DNA from 3 places in the Paenibacillus sp. PastF-3 genome. Region 3 is predicted to be linked to each of the others. Evidence: predicted binding sites of a transcription regulator. Region 3 holds the regulator's gene; each other region holds the start of a gene.
What was found. Region 3 encodes LexA, which represses DNA repair genes until DNA is damaged. Its sites were predicted from a motif close to CGAACATATGTTCG; they were not measured.
Positions count from the first base shown of each region.

Region 1 (7,713 bases), on a different contig from region 3:
GCGCGCACAGTATTGATGGAAAAGAGAAAAGAACAATTTTATGAGCAATATGTTGTAACTATGATCCGTGAAGCAGAGAAATTAGGAATTACGTTGGATCAATTAACGAAGATGATTCAGAGGGGAGATAATCGGTCATGAATGAAGTCGTTGAGATCAAGGGACTGACCAAGTCGTACGGAAAGGTAACCGTCATCCAAGACATTAATTTTTCTTTAGAAAAGAACAAAATCTATGGTCTGCTTGGCAGAAATGGTGCGGGGAAAACAACAATCATGCACATGATTACAGCACAGTTATTTGCTACAAGTGGTGATCTGAAGGTGTTCGGGGAACATCCCTACGAGAATAACCGCGTACTCAATCAGATTTGCTTCATTAAGGAAAGCCAAAAGTACCCAGATACGTACCGTATTATCGATGTTCTAGAGGTTTCTGCGTTATTTTTCCCTAACTTTGATCGGGACTATGCCCACTCTTTAATCAGAGACTTCAATCTACCCTTAAAAAGAAGAATAAAGAAGCTGTCCAGAGGTATGCTCTCGGCGGTGGGTATTGTAGTAGGTCTAGCTAGCCGAGCTCCCCTAACTATATTTGACGAGCCCTATTTAGGTCTGGATGCTGTGGCTAGAAGCCTGTTTTACAATCGATTAATTGAGGATTATTCAGAATATCCACGAACAGTTGTCTTGTCTACCCATTTAATTGATGAGGTAAGCCAGCTGTTAGAGCATGTCATTGTTATCGACAACGGTAAGCTGATTATCAATGAGGACGCTGAAGCGCTTCGCGGGCGAGCCGCTAAGGTGATCGGTGCGACTGCGAAGGTGGAAGATTTAATCTCCGGTAAAGAGGTTATCTCTCGTGAATCCTTTGGCGGATTACTTTCTGCCACTGTTATTGGCTTAAACTCAACAGATCTAACACGCGCTGAGATGCTAGGTCTGGAGATCTCCCCTATCTCTTTACAACAGTTAATTGTTCATCTCACAAATAGAAGATCTCAAGGAAAGGAAGTGGCAGCACAATGAACCATATGACAGGGATATTAAAAATGCACTACAAGGATAAATGGTTTTGGTTATTTATGCCTTGGATCATATTATTGTCCAGTTTTCTCGTCAATCTCGTCATAGCTTGTTTCATGCAAGAACCAATGTATACCGGTGGCCTAGTCTCTATCTTTATTTATATGTTTGTCATAGGTATCATCATTTTGGTTCAGACCTTCCCCTTTGCCTTGGGCTTAAGCATACGGAGGACAGATTATTTCTTCGGCACCTCCTTAATGGCCGTTATAACAAGTGCCGGCTTCTCACTTCTTCTGTTCCTGCTATCTATTGTAGAAACCAAATTAACACCTGGATGGGGTGTGCAGCTACATTATTTTCATATGCCATACTTGAATGACGGTACTGTCCTAGAGCAGCTGTGGATCTATTTCGTGATCATGTTGCATATGTTTTATTGGGGATTTGTTATCTCCAGCATCTTCCGCAGATTCGGCAGAAGTGGCCTATTCATTTTCGCAGCAGTCATGTTTATTGTGTACAGCGTCGCTGGATTGTTAATGACGTATTATCACTGGTGGGGAGATCTATTTAATTGGTTCGTTAGCCATACCGCATTTGAAATTGCCTTGTGGAGCATGCCTTTGACGGTCTTGTATGCACTCTTATCGTTTTGGATGCTTCGGAAGTCTACAGTATAAGGCACTGCCTCGAATATCTAAACATTATAGGAGGTACTGTATGGATTATGTGAGGGATTACGCCATGTATGCTTCTATATTCGGTATGTTTAGTTTTAGTTGGTTTGGTTGGGCACAAGAAAATCCCAGATCCAGCTGGCGAAAATATATTGGCGTAGCTTCTGGTGTATCCCTTCTCATCTGCTTGATTGGTGTCTATTTAAGTGTGACGAACTGGGATGCTCCCTCCGTATTAAATGACAAGACCTCTTTTGATAATTATCTAATTTCTGTCTATGTTGAATTATTTTTGGCTGGCGCTGGCGCTTCTATATTGATGAAATGTAAGTATAATGATTACGTTGCTCCTTGGATTTCTTTTATAGTAGGGATTCATTTTATTGGCTTAAAAAGTGTGTTTAACGATTTCAGTTTATACCTTTTAGCAGCACTTCTTGTTGCAATCTCTATCGTATCACTGTTCATATCTAAAAAACTTAAGGTCGCAAACAGTGCAATTACAGGCATTGGTGCTGGGACAGTTTTGTTCGCCTTCGCTTTATTAGGGTTAATTCGATATTTATTAAGCTAAGTCATACCATGATCATCAGAACTTTCATGAACCATCCGCTCACATCTCAGAATCAAAATGATATACCTTTATTCACCCATACCCTTCACCGAACTAGAGAAAGCCTGCAAATGATCAGCTTTTTGTACATGATATCTTCCTCATTAAGTTCAAAAACTGAGAATGTACAGGTATATCCTCACGGATGGCTCGAAGATTTCTTCTGAAGTAAGAATTAATGCAAATTTGCAGAAATCAAGGTGTTAGCCACCCCCGTATTATTTATAAATGTAATTTTGTAGGCTGAGGCGACTATGGGAATTTCCGGGGGCAATTCTGGTGCATATATGCCTCACTTTCTACTTTTTCTCAGTCTCAATCACGGATATAGGGAATTCCTCCCTTTAAATTTACGCTTTTGTCCATAAATCGATGGATATAGGGAATTCCTCCCTTTAATTCATTGGATTTTATCGTATTTGGGGTTTTATCCGAATTTATAGGGAGTAATTCCTTATACTCATTGAAAATAACTGAATTCTAATAATTATAGGGAGAAATTCCCTATAATCTTGAATTCTCCTTTAATAAATCCAACTCCAATGCTCCCTGACTTTCCCTCAGATACATACCTATTTATATACCTGTATGTTCACTGTATTATACAAAACTCTTATGAACCTAGGCTCCATCCAGAATGAAAATGTTATTCCCTTATCTAGGGTTACTGGTTAGTCAACCTTATATTCACAAAAAAGAAACTCCCTTGATTTCTCAAGGGAGTTTCTAGTGATGCGGTCGAGAGGACTCGAACCTCCACGGTATTGCTACCACACGGACCTGAACCGTGCGCGTCTGCCAATTCCGCCACGACCGCACATCGTAATGACTACATATCAATCTTGCGGTCACAAGAAATATCATATCATGCTGAGATTAAAGCGTCAATATATTTTATAGATTTTCTTGTCGATCATTATTTTATGGATAATTATTGCTTTTACTTCCGATTATAAGGTATAATGAGAACAAAAGTTCGCATAATATAAATGAGGTGATTTATAATGGCGACTACGAAGTTAAAGACATCCATTGTTGATGAAGATATTACTAAAGAAGAACTGTCCCTTGTCAGAAGCTATTTGCTGCTAACGTTTATTCATAAAGTTTTCGAGCGTGACTGCCGTGTAATCAGCAAGAGCGGCCTGTTTAAGACCCCTCAGCTTTATATGGAGCTCGTGTCTGGTGCCACTAAGAAAACCTCATTAATGCTCCAAGAGGTTACGCGCGAATTGAGTTCGCATGATCTGAAGATCACAACCGTTCGCCAAGATCAACGAGGAGTTGAGGCCTTGTACTCCTGTAGAGGATATCAAGGTGAACTGAATATATTATGGCCAGGATTCCGTAGAGAGATGATGCTGCGAATGCGTGCATATCTGGGACTGTCCACAGAGCTCTCTATACTCTCCAGAGAAGAAAGTGACACCCAGCTAGCTCTAAGTATATAATCCGTCAGAGGCATAGATGTTAGCAGAACAGCCCCCACCCAATTTGGGTAAGGAGCTGTTCTGCTGCGGAAACTATATATTATCAAGTTCTTTCCTTGGTTCGCTGAAGGGTTGGAATAAATAATTCCGATCTAGCTTTACTACTCGTCTATTCTGACGACGTATCATTACCTGCGAATCATCCCAAGCCAGAACAATCCCTTTTACATCGTTACTTTCTATGCCATCCCGGACCACACGAATTTTCTCGCCGGAAATTCGGTACGCATCCAATTGTTCATCGCTAATCATCATGAATCCCTCCCTCTGTATAGCTTATCCTATTTTCATTAAGAAAAAAGACCCAAATGAAAAATCATCTGGGCCTCGTATAAGTAATTGACCAATTGCATGTCTACTAAAGCATTCTTATATCAGCGCTTCATTCTTCTCGAACCAGAAATCAAGAACTTTAGCGGACATCACACGTTGCTCCAGATACTCCACTTGGTTTGTAGTGAATTTCTCCCTCCAAGGGAAGGAAAGTTCCTCACATAAACCTTTAATTGTCAGAAGCTCTGACCAAGCTACATAGCGTTTGTACCAAAAAAACTGAGGATGTTCAATCATATAGGGATACAGATCGTCGAATTCCGTGTGTTTGCAATCCAGCGCACGCTCGAAGTGATCCTTGGCCTCGGTTAATTTATCAATAAAAAATTGCTCAGTCACCGGTTCTTTCCCCATTGTGACGCCTCCTCCCTATGTCTGATTTTATTATAAAGGAAAATCTATAGGGTGAAAAGCAGTTGTTTGAAAAATAGGCCTGTTTAGGCCTGTTCTTATCTCTAAAACGGGTTATTCCCCAAATTCAATGGTGCCACCACTCAGAGAAGTAATTCTTACGAGTGACTCCAGTCGGATGCCTTGTTCTTTGATTGTCCGAGCTCCAGCCTGAAAGCTTTTTTCCACTACAACGCCAAGACCTACCAGCTCAGCGCCAGAGCGCTCGATGATCTTAATCAATCCACGTGCAGCATCACCATTAGCAATGATATCATCGATAAAGAGGATTTTATCCTCTGGAGAGATGAATTGCCGAGACAACATAATGTCGGTGACAATACCTTTCGTAAAAGAAGGAACTCTTTCACAAAGTGCGTCCGGATCTGCTAACAGTGTTTTTTTGCGACGTGCAAAAACTAACGGCACCTTTAACTCATATGCGGTGGCAAATGCCACGGCAATGCCCGAGGATTCCACGGTCACAATACGTGTAATTCCGCAGTCCGCAAACCTCCCGGCAAACTCCCGTCCCATTTCCATCGTAAGCTGTGGATCTACCTGATGATTCAACAGTGCATCCAGCTTCAGCACTTCATCTGAAACGACGACACCTTCCTCCAAAATCCGCTGTTTCAACACTTCCATGACTTTGAACCTCCAATACCCTTTATAATCGCAGACGTTCCGTACAAATGAATCACGGAAGTCATGTCCTACTGATCCTCATCATAACCTGTACTATACAGAGTACACAAGGCAATCCTGCATAGCACGCATTATGATTTTTCTTTTGTTCTTAAAACTATTAGGAGGGGAGCCATGAAATCACATGTCCGAACATTACAGATCGCATTCACTTACATTGGCACCATTGTAGGAGCCGGATTCGCCACCGGACAAGAAATATTAAAATTCTTCACTCGTTACGGACACTGGGCAGTCCTGACCATCCTGCTCTCTACTATACTGTTCATATGGCTGGGTACGAAAATGATGGTCATCGCTCGGCGCATAGAAGCAGAGTCTTATGAAGACTTTAACCGACACCTCTTCGGCGACCAAGTCGGAAGCACCATTAGTTTGTTCACGATGGTCATCTTAATCGGTGTCAACAGTATTATGCTTGCAGGCGCGGGCGCTATATTTCAAGAGCATCTTGGACTTCATTATCAAACAGGGCTAATACTGACGCTGGTTGGTTCTTATTTTCTGCTTAAACGGGGAATTTCCGGTATTCTGCAAATGAACAGTCTGATCGTCCCATTAATGCTTACGCTGTCACTCATCATTATTTTTAATACCTTTCAAATTCCAGGAGCTCAGCGGTTCTTATTCCTAGAAACAGATCGGACTATATTTGGCGCTTGGATGTCGCCGCTGCTCTACACCGCCTTCAATTTAGGTATGGCTCAAGCCGTATTAGTGCCCATGGCGCGACATACTGATGAAGAAAAATCGCTTGTCTGGGGCGGTATTATTGGTGGTGCCGGAATCGGCTTTATGTTGATCGCCGCACATTTCGCGATGAGCTCACAGATGCCGGGTATTCTCCAATTTGAAATCCCTATGGGCAACATAGCTATCCGGTTGGGTACTGTAGTACAAACTATATATTTGCTTCTGATCTTTTGTGAGATCTTCAGTACGTTTGTAGCCGACATTTATGGTGTTACTATGCAGCTTAAACAACGAATTCCTGTTAAACCCACATTAATTACGCCGATTCTAATGTTGGTCTGTTATTTACTGAGCCAGTTTGGCTTTAGCTCACTTCTCTCCATCTTCTACCCGATCTTCGGAGCTTTGTCGATGGTCTGGGCTGTCATGCTACTACGTACGCCATGGTCTACCCCACCACGTAGCGATTCCTCATCGGGTTCGAACGGAAAAGGGAACAGCCTTGTATCCATAAAACCAGTTACACGGAAATAACTGCTGCTGTTGGAATGATTCGTGCTGCCGCTTCCGCCACATGCTTGTGACAGGTCATCATCACAATCTGGCGGGAGACCGACAGTTCACCAAGCAGTGAAAGCGCAGCATGAAGACGAGCGTCGTCAAAATTGACGAATAGATCATCGAACAGCAGTGGCAGCGTTACTTGCCGAGACATCGTCTCAGCAAGTGCCAAGCGGATGGAAAGGTACAACTGTTCTGCCGTCCCACGGCTGAGCAGACCGCTGTCCAGCAGTCCAGCATCTTTGTGTTCCGCTTTTAGTTCTTTATGACCTAGAGTTATAACTACTCTCTTGTATTCCCCTTCGGTCAGCTTGGAGAAATAGTCAGATGCAAGCAAAAGTACCTGCGGTTGCTTCTCCTGTTCATAAATACGGCGGGTTCTTCCAATTAATTCAGCAGTTAATGCAGCTACCGCATACTTATCAGCCACGATTCGCAGAGCAGCTCTCTGCTCTTCCAATTGCTGAATAACAGAGTCCTCCATACAGCGTTCTTTCAAATACTCCCTTTCCTGTAGCAGCTTCCCTCGTTGCTCCAGCAGGGTGTTCCACATTTCTTCCTCCCGTTCAGCTAGCTCTTCTGCTGCTGTTCGCTCTTTCTGGAGTGCTGAGGCATCATGATGAGCTAATAATACTTGCAGAGCGGTAACTCGCTCTTCCTCCCAGCCTCCAAACATAGCAAGCTCCCACTGGCGAATGGATTTATTCAGCTCACTACGCCGCTGTACACCAGCCGATCTGCGTAGGAAATCCTCACCACCAATTGCTCCGCCTTCATGTAGCAATTGGTCACGCTGTTCTCTAAGTTCATCTAATACCCTATGGCTCTCTTTAAGCTCTTCCAGTAGTTCTTGTAACCGGGAATGAATACCTTCCCGCCGAATCAGATCCTTTTTCAGCTCATCCCAAGCTCTTTTTCGAAGTTCCAGCCAACTTAGTAAAGTTAGTGCAGATCGTCGCTGTCCATCCTGCGGATCCATCTCAAAGCTAGTTGCCGCCACGCCAGACTCGTCCAGAGGATCGGTACCTGAGTCATGAATAAGAGCAAGCAGTTCCTCCTCGAACACAGTACACTCCTCTTCAAGCTCCTTCAGTCGTAAAGAGAGCTTATGCTCTTGGCGCAGCAGTTCGTTCCCCTGCTCCACCATAGCGAAGATATCCGTCAGCCCTTCCGGGGACAAGCCTTCGGGCAATCTGCGCTCACGCAGCCATTCTTCA
Region 1 covers NZ_JARXWM010000004.1:137,942-145,654, forward strand. The annotation lists gene M2444_RS10185 (GntR family transcriptional regulator) at 1-141, shown strand, start outside; gene M2444_RS10190 (ABC transporter ATP-binding protein) at 138-1,031, shown strand; gene M2444_RS10195 (hypothetical protein) at 1,028-1,711, shown strand; gene M2444_RS10200 (hypothetical protein) at 1,752-2,282, shown strand; tRNA gene M2444_RS10205 (tRNA-Leu) at 3,055-3,138, opposite strand; gene M2444_RS10210 (YhjD family protein) at 3,326-3,772, shown strand; gene M2444_RS10215 (hypothetical protein) at 3,845-4,063, opposite strand; gene M2444_RS10220 (hypothetical protein) at 4,181-4,498, opposite strand; gene M2444_RS10225 (xanthine phosphoribosyltransferase) at 4,610-5,182, opposite strand; gene M2444_RS10230 (YkvI family membrane protein) at 5,357-6,469, shown strand; gene M2444_RS10235 (AAA family ATPase) at 6,456-7,713, opposite strand, start outside.
Region 1: a site for LexA is predicted at 3,287-3,300, ahead of M2444_RS10210 (YhjD family protein). Genes of this name have one in related genera too.

Region 2 (7,713 bases), on a different contig from region 3:
ATAAGTGCCCCCATTGCTCTGGTGTAGCTACAGAAGCACTACTATAAAAACTCCCATCAGCTTTTACTGCTACAGGCACGATAGAAGAATACCCTTTATCTAAAGTCGTATCCATCAGGGATACAACCTCGCGGTCTGCTGTAAGCAGTCCCTTCATCTTGAAGCGTTTCAGCAATTCTTGTTCTGCTTGTTCCTTGTTCATCCCGTTAGATGAGGTTAACAGTGGGTCATGTACATGGAAATACAGTGTCCCTGCTGGAAGCGCCGGTTGCCCGAGCCATTGCTCCGAATACGTTAGCAGTACATCCAGATAGGTCAGCATCTGTAGCGATAATCCATAGTACACCTCGTGCAGCTTGAGATCTTTTTGACTCGATTTATAATCAATGACTCGCAGAAGAATTCCATTCTCTCCACGGGCCATGTCTACACGGTCGATCCGTCCTACAACCTCCATCACACAGCCATTCGGCAGCGTAATTCTTAAAGGTGGCAACTCCTTATCCGGTCCAAAATCCAGCTCTAGCCCTACCGGCTCAAAGCTGCCTCGGCGGGCATGCTCGCCCAGAATTACAGAAGCACGTCCAACAATATTTTTTAGCTTGCGTGAGATGTATCCGTAACGTTTAGAGCTCATCAGAATTTCACCCTGCAGCATCGGTGATAAACGTTCTACAGTCTCACTTGCCTCACGCCTACATTCCTCTGGAGACAAGCTTCCCCAGCCGCGGCCCTCTTCTTTCAGTCTTACAGCCATGTCACTTAACGCAGCATGGAACAGTTGTCCAATATCAGGTGCTTGCAGCTTATATAGCTGGCGTTCCTTCAGTCTAAGTCCGTAAGATGCAAAATGGGAGAAGGAGCAAGCAACAAACTTCTCCATCCGGGACACACTGCCTCGCAGTGTCGATCCACCGTACAATCTAAGGCTTGTTCCACGCTTTAGCTTCGTTCCCACGTTACGATAGAACAAGGAACTGAGCAGACGTTTCAATTCGAGACTACGAATATCATCAGCAGCGAACCAGTTATACACATCCCACCATAATTCAGGTATCTCCGTCCCCTGGCGCCACTGGCGAAGCTGCATAATCAATGCACGAAGACTTTGTTCTGGATGACCAATGTAACCGAGGTGAATGGAATTTCTGACTTCTTCTGGTAGTCCTACTGGGGGAAGTGCTGCCAAGCTATGCTCTTGCACCCTTGGGAACATTCTATGCAAATGACGGATTACCTCAGAGGGAAGAAGCGCCTTGCCCTCATCATCAGCAGTGGCGTAGCTAATCCAGAGCTTTCGGCTTCCTGTCGTTAGCGCATTATAGATCAAAAACCGCTCGTCCAGCAGTTTACGAGAAGCACCAGGAGCAAGCTCCATACCGGCGTTCTCAAGCACGGAGCGTTCGCCTTCCGAGAGAATTCCATCTTCCTTAAACTGCGCAGGCACAACACCTTCATTAAATCCAAGCAAAAATGCGTATTTAACTCCCGTTGGTCGAGTCCGATCCATGTTACCAACCAGTACTTGATCGAGCGCGGGAGGAACAAGTCCCATCTTCAGCTCAGCAAGTCCTGTCTCTAGGACTCCGGTGAACACATCAAATTCAAGTCTCTCGTTGCCCATCATCTCGACGATCTGATCTAGCAGATCAAGCACTGCACCCCACAGCTGACTATGTTCTCTAGCCTTCTCGGGTTGCCCCTTCTCCATAGAACCGACACTAAGTTTCTCCAGCTTTCGAGCAACATCCGTTTCATCCAGCAGCTTGTACACTGCAGTACATAGTTCAAGGCCGCTTTTACTCTTCTGTATCCGTTTCTCAAAAGCAAATAGAGGACCCGTTATACTAGCACGGCATCGCTCCATTGTAGCAAGCAGTTCTTCATCCATCTGTCTGCCGCCTTCCAGCGACAAGCTAGGAATCCCTTTCCATGAACGGCCATCCGTCCAGCGATACCCTTGAATCCCACAAGCCAGCACATAATTTTCTAAGGCATCCATATCCTCACGCGTAATACTACCGTCCAGCGGTAGCAAAAGCTCCGTCTTTACACAGCGGAATACATCCTCAAAGCGCCAGCGTCGACGCACCACATCCAATGCGGAACGTACAAACTCTACCAATGGATGGTGCAGCTCATTTACCTTCTGGTCCAGAAAAAAAGGGACTCCGTAATCCTGGAACAACGGTTTAATCAGCTGCTCGTAATCTCCAATATTACGCATCAATACGGCCATATCACCATATTTTGCACCTTCATCTCGCGCCAGTCTAATCATTTCACGCAGTGCTCCCTCAACCTCTGCTCTGTGTGAAACTGCTGCGCCTATAGATATCGCTTCATTTGCCAGATCATCTGCACCCATCCAGACCTTTCGGCGGTCATATCCTCTTTCGAGATGAGCAAGAACAGGACTTTCTTCAAAACGCGGAAGAACCGCTGGCTCCAGCAGCTCGTCCCACACATCAATGCCCAGCTCTTCAGCTATTCCACGCAGTTTAATGTAAGTGACCGCAGTTGGGTGAAACAATTCAAGCTCATTTAATTGATCTCCATAGGGATACGAACGATCAAGAGTAAGGGACACGGTCAGCTTCGATGCTTGCTGCATTAATTCTCGAAGCACTACGAATTCCTGCGGGGTAAAGCCGTGGAACCCATCTACCCAAATCTGCGCCCCGCGAATGTAAGAGGAATCAGGAATATGCTCAGCTAGTTCCGCTAAACGATCCTCTTCATCGATATAGAGGCGTGACATCTCCTTCTCTAATTCACTGAATACCAGCTGTAAATCATCCAGCTTGCCTTCAAGAATTGGACTTCTTGCAATAGCGCCTCGCATTGCGGATAGCTGCTCCTCTAAATCAGAGGAAGCCAAACAGCAACGCTTCATCTCCGTATGCAGCTGATTGAGCCGTTCCACAAAACCCGGTCTGTCTGCAGAGGCACCGAACAACTTCAGTTCCTCTTTACGGCGACTGATGATTTTGTAAATCAACATCTTTTTACCTTCTTCACTGATCGGCAGACTAGCGCTACCTCCAGTTTCCTGTTTCACTCGATAGGCAAGCCGAGAAAAGCTCAGTGTCTGCGCCCGAATGCTTCCCTTCACATTCCCTACGGTCAGAAGCCCCCGTTCTGCTCCAAAGGAGCCTTGTTCCGGTACAAGAATAATGATTGGCGCACCAAGAGGCTCCTTCTCTAATGAAGAAGAAATAGACTCCCATATTTTTGTTGTCTTGCCACTACCAGAGCGGCCTAGTAAAAAGGCTACCGACATAAATGATAGACTCCTTCCGTAGCGTAGAAAATGTATATGAAACAAGGTGAAATACTCACCGTTTGATAATGTTCAAATGAAAAAGCTCAGTCGTTCCTCGTCCCCTCAGTATAGCATAACTGCACAAATCAGAACATGCGTTTGCTAGTATTTTCTAATGATTTACAATCATAATCTTGTAAATCCCGAATTCAGCTCTTTTGAGAACATAGCAAAAAACCCGTAAAAAGAGGCCTCGATCGAAGACTCCTTTTACGGATTAAAATCCATTACTTATATAAACAGCCAGCTTATTTCTTACTCCGCACTTCAAAAATCGCAAACTTCAGATAGTGTCCTTCGTTAACACCTAGAATCTGCGGATGGTCTTTACCTGCGGCACGCCATTCCACAAGTCTCAATACTTTACCTGCATCTTTAGCTGCGTCGGCAATCGTCTCAAGGAATAGATCCGGCTGCATGTGGTAAGAACAACTTGCAGTAACCAAATATCCGCCTTCGTTCACCAGTTTCATGCCGTGTAGATTGATGTCCTTGTAACCACGGCAAGCGCCTGCTACTGCACTTTTAGTTTTCGCAAACGCTGGAGGGTCTAGGATAACTACATCCCAAGTTCTACCTCCACCTGCTGTCATAGGCTTGGAGGTGTCCGTTTTGGCGGCTTTGCCTCCGGATTTAGCATTTGTAGTCGTTACTGTTGATTCCGTTCCGCTGGCAACCGTCGCCCGCTCCGAACGTTCCTCCAGCCCCTTGACCTGATTGCGAAGGTAGGCAAAAGCATCGTCCACTACAAATTCCACTCGATCAGTAAAGCCATTTAGCTCCACATTAACCTTAGCACTCTCTATAGCATGAGCGGAAACGTCAAGGCAGGTTACTTTTTTCGCGCCATACTTGCAAGCATGCAGAGTGAAGCTGCCTGTATGCGAAAAGCACTCCAGCACTGTAGCACCATCCCAATAAGGGAAGGTTACGTGTTTACCACTCTTATTTACCGGCAAAGCTTGTAACGAGCCATCTTCTGCTTCTATTTCTTGCAGTGTAATTCCGCTTCGTCCACCCCAGCCTTTCATGAGAGGCGCAATGGATGCTCTATTCTCACGCTGATCAAAGAAATAACCGGTCTTCTGGCCCTCTTCGATATCTACTACCAGCTTCAGATCATTTTCACTTACAGTAACATGTCTTGGGCATTCCCCGTACAGCACACCTGTAGTCTGCTCCAGCCCTTCCAGTTCACGTACACTAACATCACTGCGTTCATAAATACCACGCGGTGCCATAACCTGTACAAGTGCTTCAACAATCTCTGTACGACACTTGTCCATTCCGAGTGTAAGTAGCTGCACAACCAGAATATCGCCGAACCGATCCACAATCAGACCTGGCAAAAAGTCCGCTTCACCATAAACCAAACGATAAGCATCCGCCCCAGGCAGGAAACGTTCTCTATGTTGCAGACAATTCGTAAACCGTTCTGCGAAAAAGGCGGTGTCCATGATAGCCAAAGGTCCCTGCGATACAATTCTTACCCGAATCTGCGACGCTGGATTGTAATATCCTACCGCCAGAAAACGGCCTTGATGATTAAGAACATCAACTAATCCCCCTGCTTCCGGGTTTCCTTCTACTGATGCAACTTCACCTGCATAGACCCATGGATGGCCCTGTTCCAATCTTTTTTTGCGATTGCGTTCTAATCTAACCGATGCCAATGACTTCAACTCCCTGTTTTTCTAAAAATGATTTTATACATGTCCTACTCGTTACTTTCATATATTGGTGTACAACCCTCGTTCAAAGGAGTATGCCCTATGTTCCGTGATCTGCTTTTTCCTATTATATATGGTTTGGTTATCTTTCTGGCTGGCATGAAGCTAATGGAGACAGCATTGTCCAAGCTTGCAGGCCCTCTGTTAACAACAAGTCTGAATAAGGCAACCTCTACACCTATCAAAGGCTTGATCGCAAGCAGTGTACTGTCAGCCCTGCTTCAGAGCAGCACGGCTGTAACTGTACTAACGATCGGCATGGTAAATGCCGGTCTGCTCACCTATGCTCGTACGCTTGGCATTATCTTAGGTAGCAACATCGGCACCACTTTGACCACCGAACTCATCGGACTTCAGATCAATACTATGGCTACACCATTGCTGGCTGCCTCGCTGAGTTTGTGGGCAGCAGCTGTTATAGCAGGCGAGTTACCTCATACGTCACGGGCAGCAGCACTGTGCCTGAAAATATCAGAGCCGCTGCAATTCATCAGCCTGGCTATATCAGGATTCGCCTTAGTCTTATGGGGAATCGCAGTTATGCAGTCCATCGGCGGGACACTTCAGGAGAGCGGCCTATTCCTTTGGTTCTTGGATCATGCGGCCACAAGTGCCTTGTGGGGAATCGCCGCTGGTGCCTGCTTAACAGCCCTGCTACATAGCAGCGCTGCGGTCATTGCCATGGCTATGAGCATTGCTGCGTCGGGTGCCATGCCCACAGAGCTTGGCATAGCCATCGTGCTCGGCGCCAACGTCGGCACCTGCCTCACGGCAGTCATCGCTTCCATCGGCGGCTCGTCTTCTGGCGTCTTCGTCGCATGGTCGCATGTTGCACTCAATGTTGGCGGTGCACTATTGTTCCTGCCACTTCTCGGACCCCTGCAAGCAACCGCTGCTTGGATCGGCGGAGGCCCCTCTTCACAGATCGCCCATGCCCAGACTATTTTTAATATAATCTGCTCGATAATCGCACTGCCATTATGTTACCTGCCTGTATGGTCAAGACTGGAGAAACGTCTTCTATCGTAACGAGTTACTGTAACGCCTGAACCCAAACTTTCCACAACTGTACTATTATACTTCAATCGAAAATATTATAAAACCGCGATCCATCATAAAAAGTGATTATCGTCGTAGTGATTGCAATCAGAGCGAATAAGATCAAAGCAATATAATCATTTCTTGAGAAAGGACGACTGCTGTACCAAGTCCGTTTATTCTGTGTTCCAAAGCCACGTAATTCCATAGCCGTACTAATATTTTCAATGCGTTCAATGCTGGTCAGAATCAAAGGCATAAGAATTGAAATAATATTTTTAAGCCGTTTAGGCAGCTTTTCTTTTCGAGAGATGTCTATTCCCCGTGCCTGAGCGGAGAACGAAATATTCTCATAATCTCTTTGGATATCCGGAATGTACCGCAGCGCAAGCGATACAGAATATGCAATTTTATAATTCACACCAATCCGGTTTAAAGACGCTGCGAATTCACTAGGATTTGTCGTTAGAAGGAACAACAGTGCCATGGGAATGACCACTGCATACTTAAGGGCAATATTTAATTGATAGAATAGCTGCTCATATGTTACGGTATACCGACCTACAAGATGAACAATATCATGCCGTGAACCGTATACCTTTACACCTTCCAATGGAGAAAAAATAAAGATAGCTATATGATTAAGCACAAAGAAGAGTAATATAAAATATAGGACGAAGGCATAATCCTGAAACTGAACTTTAGAGACTCTAAAGGCGATCAAACTAAAGAGCAGCATCACTATTAGACATCTTGTATCGTATGTAATCATGCCTGTCAACGACCACACTATAAATAAAATCAGCTTAGTGGCGCCTGTAAGACGGTGAACAGGTGAATCCTGCTTCGTAAAAGTTAACATTGTGGCCTTCATCCGCCCCGGCTCCTCCTGTCGTATGCAATAAATCTTCTTACAAACTCTTCTGGCTGATCCAATTGGACCTTCATAGCCAATGTAAATAGTGAGGTCTCTTTCAAATTAGCATTCCTCACTACTTCTAAATTGGTTAGCACTCGTTCAGGACTATCATCAGCAAGCTTAACACCATCAGACAACACTACAGCTCTATCGGCATACTCCAGCATAAGATGCATATCATGCGTAATCATAATGACCGTCATTCCCTGTTCACGAAGCGTCAAAAGAAATTCCATCATTTCGTTATAGTGCCTATAATCCTGTGCTGCAGTCGGCTCATCTAATATGATCACTTCCGGCTCCAGGATCATAATAGAAGCAATAGTCACACGTTTCTTCTGACCGTAGCTGAGCGCAGAGATGGGCCAGCTACGAAAAGCGTATAGACCGCATATTTTTAAAACATGATGCACTCGCTCACGAATAAGCTCCTCAGACACCCCTCGTAATTTAAGGCCTAGCGCAACCTCATCATATAAAAGCGTCTTAGAAATCATATGATTAGGATTCTGCATCACGAAACCGATCCGCTCTGCCCGCTCCTTAATCGTATCCTTGGCAATATCCCTTCCGTTCATCAATATCGAACCGGAAGTGGGCTTATAAAAGCCACAGATAAGCTTAGATACCGTGGATTTCCCAGCCCCATTTCTCCCAGCTATACAGACCATTTCTCCTTTATGAATAAGAAGGTTAAGTTT
Region 2 covers NZ_JARXWM010000003.1:492,142-499,854, forward strand. The annotation lists gene addB (helicase-exonuclease AddAB subunit AddB) at 1-3,283, opposite strand, end outside; gene M2444_RS09375 (class I SAM-dependent rRNA methyltransferase) at 3,574-4,998, opposite strand; gene M2444_RS09380 (Na/Pi cotransporter family protein) at 5,098-6,084, shown strand; gene M2444_RS09385 (energy-coupling factor transporter transmembrane component T family protein) at 6,137-6,967, opposite strand; gene M2444_RS09390 (ABC transporter ATP-binding protein) at 6,964-7,713, opposite strand, start outside.
Region 2: a site for LexA is predicted at 3,414-3,427, ahead of addB (helicase-exonuclease AddAB subunit AddB). Genes of this name have one in related genera too.

Region 3 (7,713 bases):
AATATGGACATTGGGAAAAGGTGCACTCTTTTTTGCTGTTAGGGGAAGGGAAAGCGGTGTTGATTGATACGGGATTAGGCATCGATAATATAAAAAGAATAACGGATCAGTTAACGGAGTTACCTATCGCTGTCATCACTACGCATGTGCATGCAGACCATATAGGCAGTCATGGACAATTTGAGACGATCTATGTTCATAAAGAGGATGAGGATTGGCTAATTAATGGAATACGAGGTTTGTCCCTTGCCCAGATCAGAAAAGATATGAGCCGAGATATTACTCTACCTGTTCCTGAGACGTTTGATCCTAATACGTATACGCCTTTTCAAGGGAAACCAACTGCTCTATTGCGAGAGGGAGATGTGCTTGATTTAGGCGGGCGTAGATTAGAAATTTACCACACACCGGGTCATTCACCAGGTCATATTAGCATCTTTGATCATGCCAACAGGTATCTGTTTACAGGAGATTTGTTGTATGATATTACGCCAATTTATGCTTTTTATCCCTCTACTAGCCCGGCAGATTTAGTGGCTTCTTTAGAAAAGATTGCACAAATTCCAAATGTATCTCAAGTATTCGGTTCTCATAATACGTTGGGTCTAGATCCAGTTATTTTGCAAGAGGTTATGAAGGCAGTTCGTGAATTACGTGAACGAGATCTTGTCGCTCATGGTACGGGTATTCATCAATTTAACGGATTTAGTGTGCAGTTTTAAAATAAATGTTGGCTGAAACAAAAACGGCCCTCCCAAAAGGACCGTTTTTTGTCATTCCTTAAGATTTTCAAAATTTCTATTTTGGAAAAGTAAAGTGAAGTAATAAGGGGCGAAAGAGGTGTGTTTATTCGGATACGATCGACCTAAAGAACGCATGCAATTGCTGTACCTGGGAGTAAGCTTCTTTGTACTGATTGTCGGATTGTTGAATGGGCAATAAGCCTGGCAAGAAGGAAATGCTATACATAGGTATTTCATTGCTATTCATGTATATTTTAAGCGTAAGTTCCTCGATAACATCAGCCTCTTCGTCAGCGCTATTAAGCACATTAATATCCGCACTTGAAGCAGTTGTTTTACTGTTTTGTTGTCTTTTAGATACCTTTGAAAGGGTTAGTGCGTTAACGACAATCTCTGAACCCAATACATTTTCGAAGGAGTATAGCTTTGCTATAGCCTTTTTTCTTGTTTTCGGATCGCTGGTGCCTATAGCTATTTTTTTATAAGATTCGTTAAGCGCGATCAAGTGAGATTGATTGGGGGGAATGAATGTTTTGGTGAATATGATGTTAAAAGAGGAGATTGCGTTTAAGAGCTTAGACAGTTCAGAAGAAGTAGATAGTTTTTTCAATTCTAGAATACCGGCACTTAGCATTAAGACTACCCCTAAAATGCCAAACATGTACATCAAAAAAATCAGCATCTAACCACACCTCCAATGATCTCAGTAGAGCAAGGTTTATTGCTTATTGAAAGATATGCTTGAATCCTCTCTACTAGTATCTGTTATAATCGAAAATCGTGGGAATTTAGGAAACGACTACTGATTAGAAAAGGAGAAAGCACCCAGAGTTCTGCCGATTTTGCAAGCTGAATGCAAAATTGGGGCAACTGCTGAGTGCTTTGTTGAGAGCTTTTTAAAATAAATATGTCAAAATCATAAGAAATTGAAGGCTGTGATTTGATCGGTATAAACAATTAGCTGTTTGTATTCGATCGGAGATTCATAGCTAGCATAGGGTCTAACAGAAACATCATTAAGGACTACAAAGTTATAACTGAAATTTTTATCGGGATGTTCCGCACCTAAATAAGATATGTATTCATCTACAATGACATCATCCATTAGAGATTTTAAGTCAAAAACATCCTCTTTATTGGAGGTGGAAGGGGAGATGGTCCCTTGAATACTGCCAAATGAGGTGAGTAGATTTACTTTTTTTCCACTAGCTTGATCGTTATTTAACAATAAGCCAGAGAGTTTAACAAGTGCATCGACTTTAAAATCGACGAGGGTTCTAATTTTTGAGTTGTTCAAAACGAAACACTTCCTTTCAATTTGAAATCCTGTTAACATTATTCGACATATAACCACATAATTCCTATTAGGTCATCAAAAATACATAAATACAAACACGCCCCCTCCGTTAAGCAAGGAGTGAGGCGTGTTTATCTATGGATAGATTTAATTTCTGATCGTTACTAGTGTTCCAATTGGAACAATCGCAGCTAGTGCTAACACATCCTCATTGTACATACGAATACAACCATGGGATACTTCGTGCCCTATGGATGAGGGATCATTATTTCCATGTATCCCATAGTGAGGCTTAGATAGTCCCATCCAAAAGACCCCAAATGGACCGCCTGGATCGGGTTGTTTATTAATGATTGTGAATTCACCGAGTGGTGATTGAGTTAACATTTTACCGATTCCGACTGGGAAGCCCCTGATCACAATGTCGTTATCAAGAAGATAAAGCATACGCTGCGTCAGATCAACTATAATCCGGTAATTTGGCATTGTGCACACTCCTTTCTAATTAAGATATGAGCAGGATGCCTAAACGGTTATTCTTAAAAATGGTCATTTTAGCCTACGGGAACATATGTTCCAGATGGGGTTAAGCTAAATGCATAGAAAAAAAGGCTGCTCCGCATTCGCGGAACAGCCTTTTTGGTAGGAGTGCATACTTAGTGGATATCTCGAAATAATCCGATAACTCTGCCGAGAATGGTCACGCGATTAAGGCGAAGAGGCTCGTACGCCGGATTCTCCGGCTGAAGACGTATATGATCACGTTCTTTATAAAAAGTCTTAACGGTTGCTTCATCTTCTTCGGTCATAGCTACAACGATATCTCCGTTATCAGCCGTTTGTTGTTGACGAACAATAACATAGTCACCATTCATAATCCCAGCTTCGACCATACTGTCACCTTGAACCGATAACATAAATACTTTGTTATCTCCAACATAGTGTGTTGGAAGGGGAAAGTAGTCTTCAATATTCTCAGTAGCAGTGATAGGAACCCCGGCGGTAACCTTACCTACGACAGGAATTCGAGCGACGGTTTGTGCGAAATGGTGCACATTCTCAGAATCCTCTTGGCCAAGCAATTCTATCGCACGAGGCTTCGTTGGATCTCGACGGATAAGTCCCTTCTTCTCTAGCCGATCCAAATGACCGTGAACTGTGGAGCTGGAAGCAAGACCAACAGCTTCTCCAATCTCCCGGACGGAAGGAGGATAACCCTTGCTGCGGACTTCGCTACGTATAAATTCCAGGATCGCCAGCTGGCGACTTGAAATCTTTGACATTGGAATCAACCCCATATAGTAATGTTTGGGAAAATTATAACATAGAACTACCGTTCGCACAAACATAAGTTCTAACTATTATAAATATTAATTCGATAGAGTTAATAAATGGTAGTCTTGTATTGATTACATTTCCTTCATCTAAATGGTAAGAGCAGGTTCTTAGATGAATAATATGGTAAATATTGACCTCTGAAAAAAAGAGAACAATTGTTCTAAAATAGTATTGAACAAAACACATGTTCGTGTTATTATGATTTTGGAAGTGAGAACAAGTGTTTGGAGGATGATATTCATGTTAAAATACAGTACATACCGTAGCATCTACGATAAAGCCCCAGTGGTTGAATCTTTAGGACATAATCCTATTACCCGTTATTCAGCTCAGATTAAAGAAATCACAGAGTTTTTGCTTGAAGGCTTGATGCGTTTGTTCCGTAGAGATTTTGTTATTAAGCTGACATTGATCATTGTGCTCGTACTATCAGGACTTACAGTAGTGGGTAATGTATTTGCAGGATCTACTACTTTAATGAAGGATGAGAAGCGCGTAGTGGTTGAACGTGGAGATACACTTTGGAGTATTGCTCTTGAGAATAAACCTTCTGATATGAAGACGGCTGTATATATAGAAGGAATTAAGAAATCCAATGGCATAAAAGGTAGTCAGATTAATGCTGGAGATATTCTCTCTTTACCTATTTATTAATATTCTAAGAACATATTAAGAGGACATGAAGAGCTTGCAGGGAGTAAACCTTGACAAGCTCTTTTTCTCATGGCAGAGTTAGAATTAATTTATAAGGGGAGGGAAAGTTTTGAATATTGATGAGTTGGTCGCGCGTATTAACGAATTGGCACGCAAACAGAAGAGCGTAGGCCTTAATCAAGAGGAAACGGCGGAACGCGCCAAGCTTCGGGAAATTTATTTGGGGAATATCCGCAATAACTTTCGAGCACAATTGAATACGATTGAATTGGTTGATAATGATGAGCATGAACAAGGTAACAAGGGGCTTAAGCATTAACACCCTGTTCCTTTTCATAGATATTTCTGGATGACTAGGGGGAACGCATATGGCCCGTTCTTGGGAAAGAATGGTTCAACGCAACACGCAGCAAATCAACAAGCAAAGAAAGAAACAGGGGAAGGAAACGATTTACGCATCTAAATCTAAATCTCCTGGGAAGAACACCGAAATCTTTAAAGGCCGTAACATTGCATTTCCAGTAGTGTTATTAGTGCTAGGTACTATGTTTTGGATGATTGGTTCAGTGGACCAAGCCAAAGGTAATGGTATGCTTATGAACTGGTTAGGAGTCGTTTTGTACTACTTACTAGCAGCACTTCTGTTCTTCCGACGTCCGTACTTGAAGGTAGAGAATGCTAGACTATCTACTATAAAATTCAATCGCGAACGCTATCTGCCAGCTTCTGATATTGAGAAAATCATCCTCTCGCGTGGAGCAGTTGTCATTAAGCATAAAGGCAAACGCACGAAATGGATTTTTACCAGACTTATGAATCGTTATGATACAACTGCGATGGGGACTAGACTGGAAGCATTCGCAAAAGCTCACCAAATTGAAGTAATTCACGAATAGAAATTAACCAGCCATGGGAGAGGGAGACCTGTAATGCCAATTTCCGCCGTACTATTTGACCTTGATGATACACTGCTCTGGGATGATCGGAGCGTCAATGAAGCATTTCGTTCTGCATGTGAAGCCGCTGGGGATACGATTGATCCACAAGAGCTGGAAATTGCGGTGCGTAAAGAAGCCATAGGACTTTATGAATCCTACGAAACGAACCCGTTTACAAAAATGATTGGGATTAATCCGTTTGAAGCACTTTGGGGGAACTTTACTGCAGGTGAACAGCCGGAATTTCGTCAATTGGAGCAGCTTGCACCGGGATATCGTAAAGAGGCATGGCGTCGTGGTCTTGCAGCACTTGGTGTAGAGGACGAAGCTCTTGCTGGGACATTAGCAGCCAAATTCGCAGCAGAGCGTAGAAATCGGCCTTACATTTATGATGAAACGATTCAGGTGCTTGAAGAGCTGCAGGGTAAAGTGAAGCTATTGCTTCTGACCAATGGTTGCCCTGCATTGCAACAAGAAAAACTGGATGGTGTACCCGAAATCGTTCCTTTCTTTGATCACATTGTGATTTCTGGAAGCTTCGGCAAAGGAAAGCCGGATAAGGAAATTTTTCTGCATGCCCTAGAGCTTTTGGATATTTCACCTGAGCAAGGCGTTATGGTCGGAGATAAGCTTACAACGGATATTCGTGGTGGGTTGGCAACAGGTTTGACTACGGTTTGGATTAATAGAAAAGGCAAACAGCCAGATCCGGAAATTCAGCCGGATTATGAAATCAAACATCTTGGAGAGCTTCTATCATTAGTCCAATCTTTATAAAATTGAGCTGAGGCTTTCATTCATTTAAGCTTTAAGAAGGCAGTGAGTTCCTAGTTACTAGGAGACTTGCTGTCTTTTTTATATCTAAATCATTTTTAGTACGATAGATGAGATTTACTAGTATATGATCTAGGTCACAAGAGTTTAGCTGAATTGATGCGAAATACTGAAAAACCAATAATAATGTGTATAATAGATGGAGAATGTATAACATGAATTGGTAGATTCTTAGTATTCAAATCGACTGGGAGGAATCTAAATGAAGATTTCAAGAACAATAGTTCCTTTATTATTAGGCGCAACACTTTTAGTATTGGGAGGATGTTCATCAGACCAATCTAAACATTCTGGCGTACATAATATGAACATGAACATGGACATGTCTATGGAGCCTATTAAGGTTGAGTTACATTGGAGTCCTGAAGAGGTTGTTGTAAATCAGAAGGTGACCTTTGAGGCGGTGGTGACGCAAGACAACAAGGCAGTGGATGATGCGAAAGAGGTTCTGTTCGAAATTGTGAGCAAAGATGATAGTGAACAGAAAATTGAATTTAAAGGGAAGCTAGTCGGTGATGGAATCTATCAAGCAGAAGGAACACTTGCGAAAGAAGGACAATATATTGTTACATCACACGTAACTGCAAGAACTCAGCATTCTATGCCTAATAAAGAACTCTCTGTGAAACCATAATTAAAAGAATAGCATTTCCTGTAATTACAGATAATGCAGAGTGGAAAGGAAGGCTTTTCGAAATTCCTTTATTCTGCTAAACTTACTCTAATGTTTTACTGGGGGGACTTTACGTTGGCTAAATATACACTTGAGGAAAGCTTACAACAAAGAATATTAATTCTAGATGGTGCCATGGGCACAATGATCCAACAGGTGCCTTTGACAGGTGAGGATTTTGGTGGGGAAGAATTGGACGGTTGTAATGAAATGCTAGTATTAACCCGTCCAGAAGTCATTCAGACGATTCATGAGCAGTATCTTGAAGCAGGTGCTGATCTCATTGAAACGAACACATTTGGTGCAACGTCTGTTGTACTTGCTGAATATGATATTCCACAGCGGGCTCGTGAAATTAATCTGGTTGCAGCAAAGCTAGCCCGCAATGCCGTTGATAAATATGATTCACCAGATCGTCCCCGCTATGTCGTAGGTGCGATGGGTCCTACAACAAAGACACTCTCTGTTACAGGGGGCGTCACTTTCCAAGAGCTCGTTGATAGCTACGAGGAACAGGCAGTGGCATTGATTGATGGTCTTGTAGATGCATTATTGCTTGAGACCTCTCAGGATACGCTGAACGTGAAAGCTGGAAGTATAGGTATTCGAAATGCATTTGAGAAGACGGGTATCAAATTGCCAGTGATGATCTCGGGAACAATAGAGCCGATGGGCACCACACTTGCCGGTCAGAACATTGAAGCATTCTATATTTCTTTAGAACATCTGAAGCCTATCTCTATAGGTCTGAACTGTGCGACGGGTCCAGAGTTCATGCGTGATCATATTCGTTCACTTTCTGCAATCTCTTCTGCAGCTGTAAGTTGTTATCCGAACGCTGGACTGCCAGACGAGAATGGGCATTATCATGAATCTCCTGATTCGCTTGCGCGTAAAATTGCTGCGTTTGCAGAAAAGGGATGGCTTAACATTGCTGGGGGTTGCTGCGGAACGACACCGGAACATATCCGTGCTATGTCTGAGGCGCTTTCACAATTCCCTCCACGTCCGCTTGCAGGAAATCATCCACCGGCACTTTCAGGGATTGAACCTATTTATATTGAGAACGACAACCGTCCATACATGGTAGGCGAACGTACGAATGTATTAGGGTCACGCAAGTTTAAACGTCTTATCGTCGAAGGTAAATATGAGGAAGCCTCAGAAATTGCCCGTGCACAGGTGAAGAGCGGTGCGCAAGTGATCGACGTCTGCGTGCAAGATCCGGACCGTGAT
Region 3 covers NZ_JARXWM010000008.1:84,359-92,071, reverse strand. The annotation lists gene M2444_RS17290 (MBL fold metallo-hydrolase) at 1-722, shown strand, start outside; gene M2444_RS17285 (hypothetical protein) at 847-1,425, opposite strand; gene M2444_RS17280 (hypothetical protein) at 1,660-2,040, opposite strand; gene M2444_RS17275 (L,D-transpeptidase) at 2,188-2,526, opposite strand; gene lexA (transcriptional repressor LexA) at 2,697-3,323, opposite strand; gene M2444_RS17265 (LysM peptidoglycan-binding domain-containing protein) at 3,619-4,032, shown strand; gene M2444_RS17260 (DUF896 domain-containing protein) at 4,142-4,351, shown strand; gene M2444_RS17255 (hypothetical protein) at 4,401-4,928, shown strand; gene M2444_RS17250 (HAD family hydrolase) at 4,962-5,747, shown strand; gene M2444_RS17245 (FixH family protein) at 6,007-6,438, shown strand; gene metH (methionine synthase) at 6,613-7,713, shown strand, end outside.